DNA from 2 places in the Stenotrophomonas sp. GD03680 genome. Region 2 is predicted to be linked to the other one. Evidence: riboswitches for the same ligand, from Rfam matches in the RefSeq annotation. Region 2 holds a riboswitch; the other holds the start of a gene.
The links. Region 2 has a riboswitch for glycine ahead of N5J29_RS00300 (trimeric intracellular cation channel family protein). Riboswitches for the same ligand answer to the same signal wherever they lie in the genome.
Positions count from the first base shown of each region.

Region 1: it holds a riboswitch for glycine, as region 2 does, so the genes downstream of both, gcvP (aminomethyl-transferring glycine dehydrogenase) here and N5J29_RS00300 (trimeric intracellular cation channel family protein) in region 2, are expected to answer to the same signal.

Region 1 is NZ_JAOCKC010000007.1:77,641-82,234, reverse strand. Features, by position in the region: gene N5J29_RS10820 (hypothetical protein) at 1-188, opposite strand, end outside; gene N5J29_RS10815 (multidrug effflux MFS transporter) at 280-1,506, opposite strand; glycine riboswitch at 1,808-1,910, shown strand; gene gcvP (aminomethyl-transferring glycine dehydrogenase) at 1,973-4,594, shown strand, end outside.
Region 2 is NZ_JAOCKC010000001.1:67,352-71,945, reverse strand. Features, by position in the region: gene N5J29_RS00315 (NYN domain-containing protein) at 1-624, opposite strand, end outside; gene N5J29_RS00310 (NAD(P)/FAD-dependent oxidoreductase) at 745-2,025, shown strand; gene N5J29_RS00305 (GIY-YIG nuclease family protein) at 2,121-2,396, opposite strand; glycine riboswitch at 2,436-2,525, shown strand; glycine riboswitch at 2,539-2,642, shown strand; gene N5J29_RS00300 (trimeric intracellular cation channel family protein) at 2,727-3,344, shown strand; gene N5J29_RS00295 (hypothetical protein) at 3,411-4,271, opposite strand; gene N5J29_RS00290 (3-deoxy-7-phosphoheptulonate synthase) at 4,569-4,594, opposite strand, start outside.

The DNA.
Region 1 (4,594 bases), on a different contig from region 2:
GCGATACGGCCATCCATGCCCAGCACCCACTCGCCATCGCGGCGCACGACACCTGCCAGCAGCGTGCGCTGCGCATCACGCAGTTCGGCATGCGGCTCCACCGGCGAAGTCTGGGCAGCGGCCTTGTTGGCAGCCTTCTCTTCCTGGCGGCGGCGCTGGTCGCGACGGGTCTTGGAGGTGGTGGACATGGGGGCGGCATCGCTACGGGGGGGCGCAAGGATAGCGCACCCCGGCCGTGGCGCCGCTTCACGGGTCGCCCGCCACCGCCCCTGCGGCCGGTCAGAGGCCCGTGGCCACGGCCTGCACTGCGCGCTCACGGCGGTGTTCCCAGTACCAGAACACAAACCCGGCGGCGAAGAAGCCGGCCTGGCCCAGCGCCAGATGCAGCGGGCTGGCACTGAGCAGGGGCGACACGACGCCGGCCACCACGGTGCTGACCATCAGCTGCGCGAAGGCCTGCAGCGACGAGGCCAGGCCGCGCTGGTGCGGATACATGTCGAGCACGGCCAGCGCCAGGATCGGGAAGATCAGCGCCATGCCCATGCCGCCCAGGAAAATGGGCAGTACCGCCCACGGCAGCGCGAACTGCGGCGCCAGCACCACGTAGCCGACGTTGAGCAGTGTCGACAGCGCGCACAGGGAGAAGCCGATGGTCACCTGCCGGGTCGGCGTGGTGTGCCCGGCCATGCGCCCGGACAGGAACGCGCCGGCCGTCATGCCACCGATGGTGGGAATGAACAGCCAGGCGAAGTCGCCTTCGCCCAGATGCAGGTGCTGCATCACGAACACCGGCGCGGACGCGATGTACAGGAAAATGCCGCCGAAGCCGATGCTGCCGGCCAGTGCCAGGCGCAGGAAACGCGGGTTGAAGCCGATGCGCACATAGTCACGCAGCAGTGCGCGCGGCGACAGTGGTACCCGCGCCTCCGGCGGATGCGTTTCCGGCAGGAAGCGCGCGGTGGCCACCAGCAGCACAAGCGAGAACACCACGAGGAACCAGAAGATCAGCGGCCAGCCGGCACCGCTGAGCAGAATCCAGCCACCGATGATCGGGGCGATGGCCGGCGCGATGCCGAACAGCATCGAGACCTGGCTCATCAACCGCTGGGCGTCATGGCCGTGGTACAGGTCACGGATCACCGCGCGGCCGACGATCATGCCCACGCCCGCCGACAGGCCCTGCAGCGCGCGGAACGCCAGCAGGGTCGGCAGGTCAGTGGACAGCGCGCAGCCGACCGAGGCCCCGGCAAATACCACCAGGCCACCGAGGATCACCCGCTTGCGGCCCCAGGCATCGGACAGCGGCCCGTGCGCCAGGCTCATCAGGCCATAGAACAGCAGGTAGACGCTGATGGTCTGCTGGACGGCCACCTCATCCACCGCCAGGCGCTGGGCCAGCTGCGGGAAGGCCGGGAAAATGGTGTCGATGGAGAACGGGCCGAACATGGCCAGGCCCGCGAGCAGCAGGGCCATGCGACGGGTGGACGGAGCAACAGCGGCGGTCATGTGAACGGTGTCCGGCAAGGCCATGCGCGGCACGCACGGCGGGCGCCGGTCCCGCTGCAGCAGGGACGGCGCCAGATGAATTCGGGTATCCGCCCATGATAGGCGGGGAATGCGCCCGATGCCATGCAGCACCGCACAAAACGCATGCCCCGGGCCACCGGCCATTCAGGCGCCGGCCCTGCCCGGGCGGCCCCGGCAGCAGGCCATAACCGGCTATAATCGGCGGGCAACACGGTGGGAGAAGCGGAACACCGCTGCCGAAGGCGCAACGCCCGTAATCGCTCAGGCCCGATACCACCCGCAACACAACTCTGGAGAGACCGGTTCGATCCGGCGCCGAAGGGGCACGAAGCTGCGGCCAGCCGCGCTTCCAAACTCTCAGGCAAAAGGACAGAGGGGCGCCCCGCAGCCCGCCATCCGGCGGCTTGTGCCCGTGCGTGTGCCCTTTCCTGACGGATCCTTCGCCATGTCCCAGAACACCCCTTCCCTGCGTGAGCTCGAGCACCACAGTGCGTTCGTCGAGCGCCATATCGGCCCCAATGACGCCGAGATCGCGCAGATGCTCGACGTCGTCGGCCACGCGTCGCTGGATGCGATGACCGATGCCATCGTGCCGGCCAAGATCAAGTCGCCGGCAGCGCTGGCGCTGCCGGAGTCGATCACCGAAGTGGAGGCGCTGGCGAAGATCCGCGCGATCGCCGACAAGAACACCGTGCTGCGCAGCTTCATCGGCCAGGGGTATTACGGCACCCACACGCCGAACGTGATCCTGCGCAACATCCTGGAAAACCCGGCCTGGTACACCGCCTACACCCCGTACCAGGCAGAGATCTCGCAGGGCCGCATGGAAGCGCTGATCAACTTCCAGACCCTGTGCGCCGACCTGACCGGCATGGAGATCGCCAACGCCTCGCTGCTGGACGAAGCCACCGCAGCGGCCGAAGCGATGACCCTGGCCAAGCGTTCGGCCAAGTCGAAGTCGGACACCTTCTTCGTGCACGATGCCGTGCACCCGCAGACCCTGGAGCTGCTGCGCACCCGCGCCGAGCCCATGGGCATCGTGCTGCGCGTCGGCACCCCGGCCGAAGCGCTGGAAGCGGACAGCTTCGGCGTGCTGCTGCAGTATCCGGATACGTTCGGCCAGGTGGCCGACTACCGGGCACTGGTCGAGGCCGTGCATGCACGCGGCGGCCTGGTCGCCGTGGCCACCGATCTGCTGGCGCTGACCCTGCTCGCCGCACCTGGCGAATGGGGCGCGGACATCGTGGTCGGCAACAGCCAGCGTTTCGGCGTGCCGTTCGGCTTCGGTGGCCCGCACGCGGCGTTCATGGCCTGCCGCGACGCCTACAAGCGCTCGATGCCCGGCCGCCTGATCGGCGTCTCGATCGATGCGCAGGGCAACCCGGCCTACCGCCTGACCCTGCAGACCCGCGAACAGCATATCCGCCGCGAGAAGGCCACCTCCAACATCTGTACCGCACAGGTCCTGCTGGCGGTGATGGCCTCGATGTACGCCGTCTACCACGGTCCGGAAGGCCTGACCCGCATCGCCCGCCGCACCCACCGCCTGGCCGCGATCCTGGCCGCCGCACTGCGCAAGGCCGGCGTGCAGGTTGCTGGCGACTTCTTCGACACCCTGCACGTCACCGGTGTGCACGCCGATGAGATCCACGCCAAGGCGCGCGCCGCCGGCTACAACCTGCGCGCGATCGACAGCGACTCGGTCGGCATCAGCCTGGACGAGACCGCCACCCGCGCCGATGTGGTCGCGCTGGCCGCCGTCTTCGGTGCCCAAGCCGATGTCGATGCACTGGATGCCAGCACCGCCGACGCTCTGCCGGCCGGGCTGCTGCGCCAGTCCGCGTTCCTGACCCATCCGGTGTTCAACACGCACCACAGCGAGCACGAACTGCTGCGCTACCTGCGTTCACTGGCCGACAAGGACCTGGCGATGGACCGCACGATGATCCCGCTGGGCTCGTGCACCATGAAGCTCAACGCCACCGCCGAGATGATCCCGGTGACCTGGCCGGAGTTCTCGCAGATCCATCCGCTGGTGCCGGCCGACCAGGCACTGGGCTACAAGGAACTGATCGAGTCGCTGGAAGCGATGCTGGTCGAATGCACCGGCTACGATGCGGTCAGCCTGCAGCCGAACTCGGGGGCACAGGGCGAGTACGCCGGCCTGCTGGCGATCCGCGCCTACCACCGCTCGCGTGGTGAGGAGCATCGCGACATCTGCCTGATTCCGGATTCGGCCCACGGTACCAACCCGGCCTCGGCACAGATGTGCGGCATGAAGGTGGTGGTCACCAAGACCGATGCCAACGGCAACGTCGATGTCGAGGACATCCGCCTCAACGCCGAGAAGTACAGCGACCGCCTGGCCGCGATCATGATGACCTACCCGTCCACGCACGGCGTGTTCGAGGAGGAGGTGGTCGAGATCTGCGAGATCATCCACAAGCACGGCGGCCAGGTGTACACCGACGGTGCCAACATGAACGCCCTGGTCGGCGTGGCCAAGCCGGGCAAGTGGGGTTCGGACGTTTCCCACCTGAACCTGCACAAGACCTTCTGCATCCCGCACGGCGGCGGCGGCCCGGGCGTCGGCCCATGCGCGGTCAAGGCGCACCTGGCCCCGTTCCTGCCGGGCAAGCTGGGTGACAACGGCCCCGTCGGCATGGTCAGCGCCGCCAGCTTCGGCAGCGCCTCGATCCTGCCGATCAGCTGGATGTACATCGCGATGATGGGCCGCGAGGGCCTGCGCAAGGCGACCCAGGTCGCGCAGCTCAATGCCAACTACATCGCCAAGCGCCTGGCGCCGCACTTCAGGACGCTGTACACCGGCCGCAATGGCCTGGTGGCGCATGAGTGCATCCTCGATGTGCGCCCGCTGGAGAAGAGCAGCGGCATCGGCGCCGAGGACGTGGCCAAGCGCCTGATCGACTTCGGCTTCCACGCGCCGACGCTGAGCTTCCCGGTGGCCGGCACGCTGATGGTCGAGCCCACCGAAAGCGAGTCGCTGCATGAGCTGGACCGCTTCATCGATGCCATGATCCAGATCCGCGAGGAAATCCGTGCGATT
Region 2 (4,594 bases):
GCCGTCCTCGCCTTCCGCTGCGGACACGGCGCGGCGCAGCATCTTCACCAGACGTGTATCGCTGCGCATTTCCGCGCCGCTCTTGCGTGGGCGCACTTCGTCGCCGCTGCCCGTTTCACCGGTGGCCGGCTCGATGGCTCCCGGCTCTGTCGTGCCCTGCTCCACTTCCGGCACGCTGGCATGGGCCTGGCCCAGTGCTTCCAGATAGGTGAATTTGGAACAGGCATTGACGAAGGGTTCCGGCGTCTTCTTTTCGCCGAAGCCATACACCTTCACCCCGTCGGTCAACAGGCGCATCACCATTGGAGTGAAATCAGCATCGCTGGAGACGATGGCGAAGCCGTCAAGGTTGCGCGCGTACAGCAGGTCCATCGCATCGATCACCATGGCCATGTCCGAGGCGTTCTTGCCCTTGCTGTAGGCGAACTGCTGGATGGGCCGGATCGCGTACTCGTGCAGCACCGCCTCCCAGCCTTTCAGCCGTGGGCTCTTCCAGTTGCCGTAGGCACGGCGGACATTGGCCACGCCGTAGCGGGCCACCTCCGCCAGCACTTCGTCGATCTTCGATGCGGGCGCGTTGTCGGCATCGATCAACAGGGCGATGCGCTTTTCCGGTTCGCTCATGGGGCTCTCGCTGGCGGTTGCCTGAATCCGAGTATCGCCGATCCGCGCGCACGCTGACGTGACAGGCCGCCGCCGTGCGAAGATGCCGGACGGTTCCCCCATGCCCCCTGGAGTGAGTCGATGAGTCGTGAGCGCGTTCCCCATCTGGTCGTTGTAGGCGGCGGTTTTGCCGGCCTCTGGGCCACCCGTGCGCTGGCACGCGAACGCATCCGCATCACCCTGGTCGACCGCCGCAACCACCACCTGTTCCAGCCGCTGCTGTACCAGGTCGCGACCGCAGGCCTGTCAGCGCCGGACATCGCCGCACCGCTGCGCCACATCCTCGGCCACCAGCGCAACGTGGAAGTGCGGCTCGGTGAGGTCGTGGCCATCGACAGGCAGCTCCGCCAGGTGCGATTGGCCGACGGCAGCACGCTGGACTACGACAGCCTGCTGCTGGCTACCGGCGCCACTCACGCCTACTTCGGCAACGACCAGTGGGCCGATGATGCGCCCGGCCTGAAAACCCTCGACGATGCCATTGCCCTGCGCCGCAAGCTGCTGCTGGCGTTCGAGCGCGCCGAAGCCGAACCGGACCCGGCCAGGAAGGCAGCATGGCTCAGCTTTGCCGTCGTCGGCGGCGGCCCGACCGGCGTCGAACTGGCGGGCACGCTGGCCGAGATTGCGCGCCATACGCTGCGCAACGAATTCCGCCACATCGATCCGGCCAGCGCCAAGGTGCGCCTGGTGGAAGCCGGTCCGCGCGTGCTGTCCTCGTTCCCGGAAGTGCTCTCGCTGAAGGCGCGCCGGCAGCTGGAAAAGCTGGGCGTGGAAGTGCTGACCGGAACGCCGGTGAGCAACATCGACAGCCAGGGCTTCACGCTGGGTGACCAGTTCGTGCCGGCGCGCACCGTGGTGTGGGCGGCCGGCGTGGCCGCCTCGCCGCTGGCGCGCACGCTGGACGTTCCACTGGACCGTGCCGGGCGCGTGCAGGTGCAGCCAGACCTGACCCTGCCCGGGCATCCGGAACTGTTCGTGGCCGGCGATCTGGCCGCGGTGAACCAGGCCAATGGCAAGCCCGTGCCCGGCGTAGCGCCCGCGGCCAAGCAGATGGGCAAGTACGTGGCCGAGGTCATCCGTGCACGCCTGCACGGCAGGCCGGAGCCCGGGCCCTTCAAGTACGCGGACTACGGCAACCTGGCCACCATCGGCCGCATGGCCGCGATCGTGCACCTGGGGCGCCTGCAGCTGTCGGGCGTGCTGGCCTGGTGGTTCTGGCTGGCCGCGCACGTGTTCTTCCTGATCGGCTTCCGCAACCGCATCGTGGTGCTGCTGAACTGGGCGGTGGCGTACTGGAGCTACCAGCGCAGCGCGCGCATCATCTTCGGCGATGACCAGGATGACCGCCGGCCGAAGCGGTAGCGCAGGTCTGCAACGGGGTCAGATCCCTTTCCTGTGGGGATCTGACCCCACGTCGCGGCGCGACTGCCTGCGATGCGCCCTGCCTGGGCACGGCACTACAAAGATGCGGAATCCAATGCCTGCAACCACGCCAGCTTGCGCTCGCGCGGCAGGTGTTTGAGCTGCCACTCGGCGCGCGAAGCGGCGGAGCGGTCCGGGTACTCACGCACGGCCAGGATGCGCAGCGGCGGGCGGGCCCGGGTGTAGCGCGCGCCCGTGCCGGCGCGATGGGCGGCGAAACGCGCGTCCACGTCGGTGCTGATGCCAGCGTAGTAGCTGCCATCGTGGCATTCGAGCAGGTACAGGAACCACGGGCGGTGGGATGGGGACATGCCGGGATTATGCCGTGCTGCACCGCAGCGGATATACTGCCCGCGAATGCAGGAGAGAGGCGCCGCGCTGGCGCCCGCCGAAGGCGCAGGCTCCCATGATCGCTCAGGCCGGTGGGCTGGAATCCCACCAACCATGCATTCGACTCGCCGAGCTGGAGAGAGGTCACCGGGCATGCCCGGCACGATCCGCCGAAGGGGCACGCGGCCTACGCCGCTGAACTCTCAGGCAAAAGGACAGCGGGAGCGGCACCGGTCATCGTCATCCCGTCACTGCGCAGGCAATGGCGGCGTCCGCGCATGGCCGGCCCCACCGCGTCCGGAGCCTGTCCCATGCTGCTGTCCATCATCTACCTGATCGCCATTTCCGCCGAAGCCATGACCGGCGCACTGTCCGCGGGACGCCGCCGCATGGATCTGTTCGGCGTGGTCATGATCGCCTGCGTTACCGCGCTCGGCGGTGGTTCACTGCGCGACATCCTGCTTGGCCACTATCCGCTGGGCTGGGTCAAACATCCCGAGTACCTCGGCTTCACCGTGTGCGCGGCGCTGATCGCCACCTGGGTCGCACGCTGGATGCACCACTTCCGCCGCACCTTCCTGGTGCTCGACGGCCTGGGCCTGATCGCCTTCACCCTGATCGGTTGCTCGATCGCACGCGAGGTCGGTCATGCCACGCCGATCGTGCTGATCGCCGGCATGCTGACCGGCGCGTTCGGCGGCGTGCTGCGCGACATTCTGTGCAACGAAGTGCCCCTGATCTTCCAGAAGGAGCTGTACGCGATCATCGCGCTGCTGACCGGCGCCGCCTATCTGCTGCTGCTGCACTGGAACGTGTCCGATGCCACGGCCATCCTGTGCTGCCTGGCGGGCGGCTTCGCCCTGCGCCTGCTGGCCATCCACTACCGCTGGGAAATGCCGAAGTTCGTGTATCACGACGAAGTGCATTGAACGATGGCGTGTTCGCCGGGCGTGGCCCGGCGCTACAGAAGAGCGGTATCCACGCATGGCGTGGATCTAGAGCCTGAACTTCATAGGGCTGCCCCCCGCGCGTATCCGCTCCGGATAGTCAGCCGACGGATACAGTTGGGGTTCGCATCCCAAACCGCTGTCGGAATCGTGGGCTTCCAGCAACGCAGGATCGATCCATTCGCACAAGTAGTCGCTATCAGATCGTCTTTCGAAGCCTGGACAGTTCACTTCTCCCTCCGCTTCAATGGAGTTGTGGGTGCTGCCGAGGTAGCTGGCGCTCAGGTGCCCCGCCACTTGGGTGTAAGTCCCCGTCTCGAGGAAATTCTGAACAGTCAGATCGCCACCTACGGCCAAAATCCCATCATTTAGTGAGCACGCGTGGAGATGCTCACACTTGAGATCGTCGCGTACGAAGACCCAACCACCACAGTCAAGATTGCGGGCGCTGAGACTGCCCAGGACGATCACACACCGCATCTCGCCCAGATCATTGAGCACCAGCGTGCCTTCTACGCTCAGATCTCCGTCAACGATCACGCAGTCCGTTTCCCAGTCCGAGCGCCAGTCGCCAACGAGGGATGCCGCAGGCACTACCTTGTACGAAGAGGGGGACTCACGATCATCGCGCGGTTGGTCGGCAGAGGCCGCGATCATCGCCCTGGCCTTCAACGTCGTACGCAGAAGTGCCTGGTCTCCTTCGTTGCGGTAAAGCTCGATTCTTTCATCAAGCTGCGCCAGCAGACTTGCCGTCCTCGCGGGAGACGAGGGTTCAAACCAGTCCTCGATGACGGAGATCGCATCATCGGCAATCGGGCCGCCCTTCAAGCGAACGAGGGCCGTTGCGGCCTCCCCGGAAACTGATCGGCATTCTGGCTGCAACGGGCTGTCGTCGGGGAAAACGTGCATCGGCGGGTCCAGCCAGGCGAGGCTCCGATCTTCGGCCTAAGCCGCAAGCAGGTTCCATGCAATTCTTCCGAAAGCGTGCCGTGGCCAGCCCCTATCCACGCATGGCGTGGATCCACCGAGTCAACCGCATCGTGAATGGTCGGGGTTCGCACCACCCCGGCGATGGACCTGGCGCTGTCGCTCATGCGCAGCGCCAGGCGCATCGCCGGTGCGGACGGGCCAGTCTCCAACTCCGACCGGCCCTGATCGCGGCCGCACCCCCGCAGGCGCTGGCCGCCATCCACACACATGCCGCGCTCAGGCGGCTTCTGACACCGTCACTT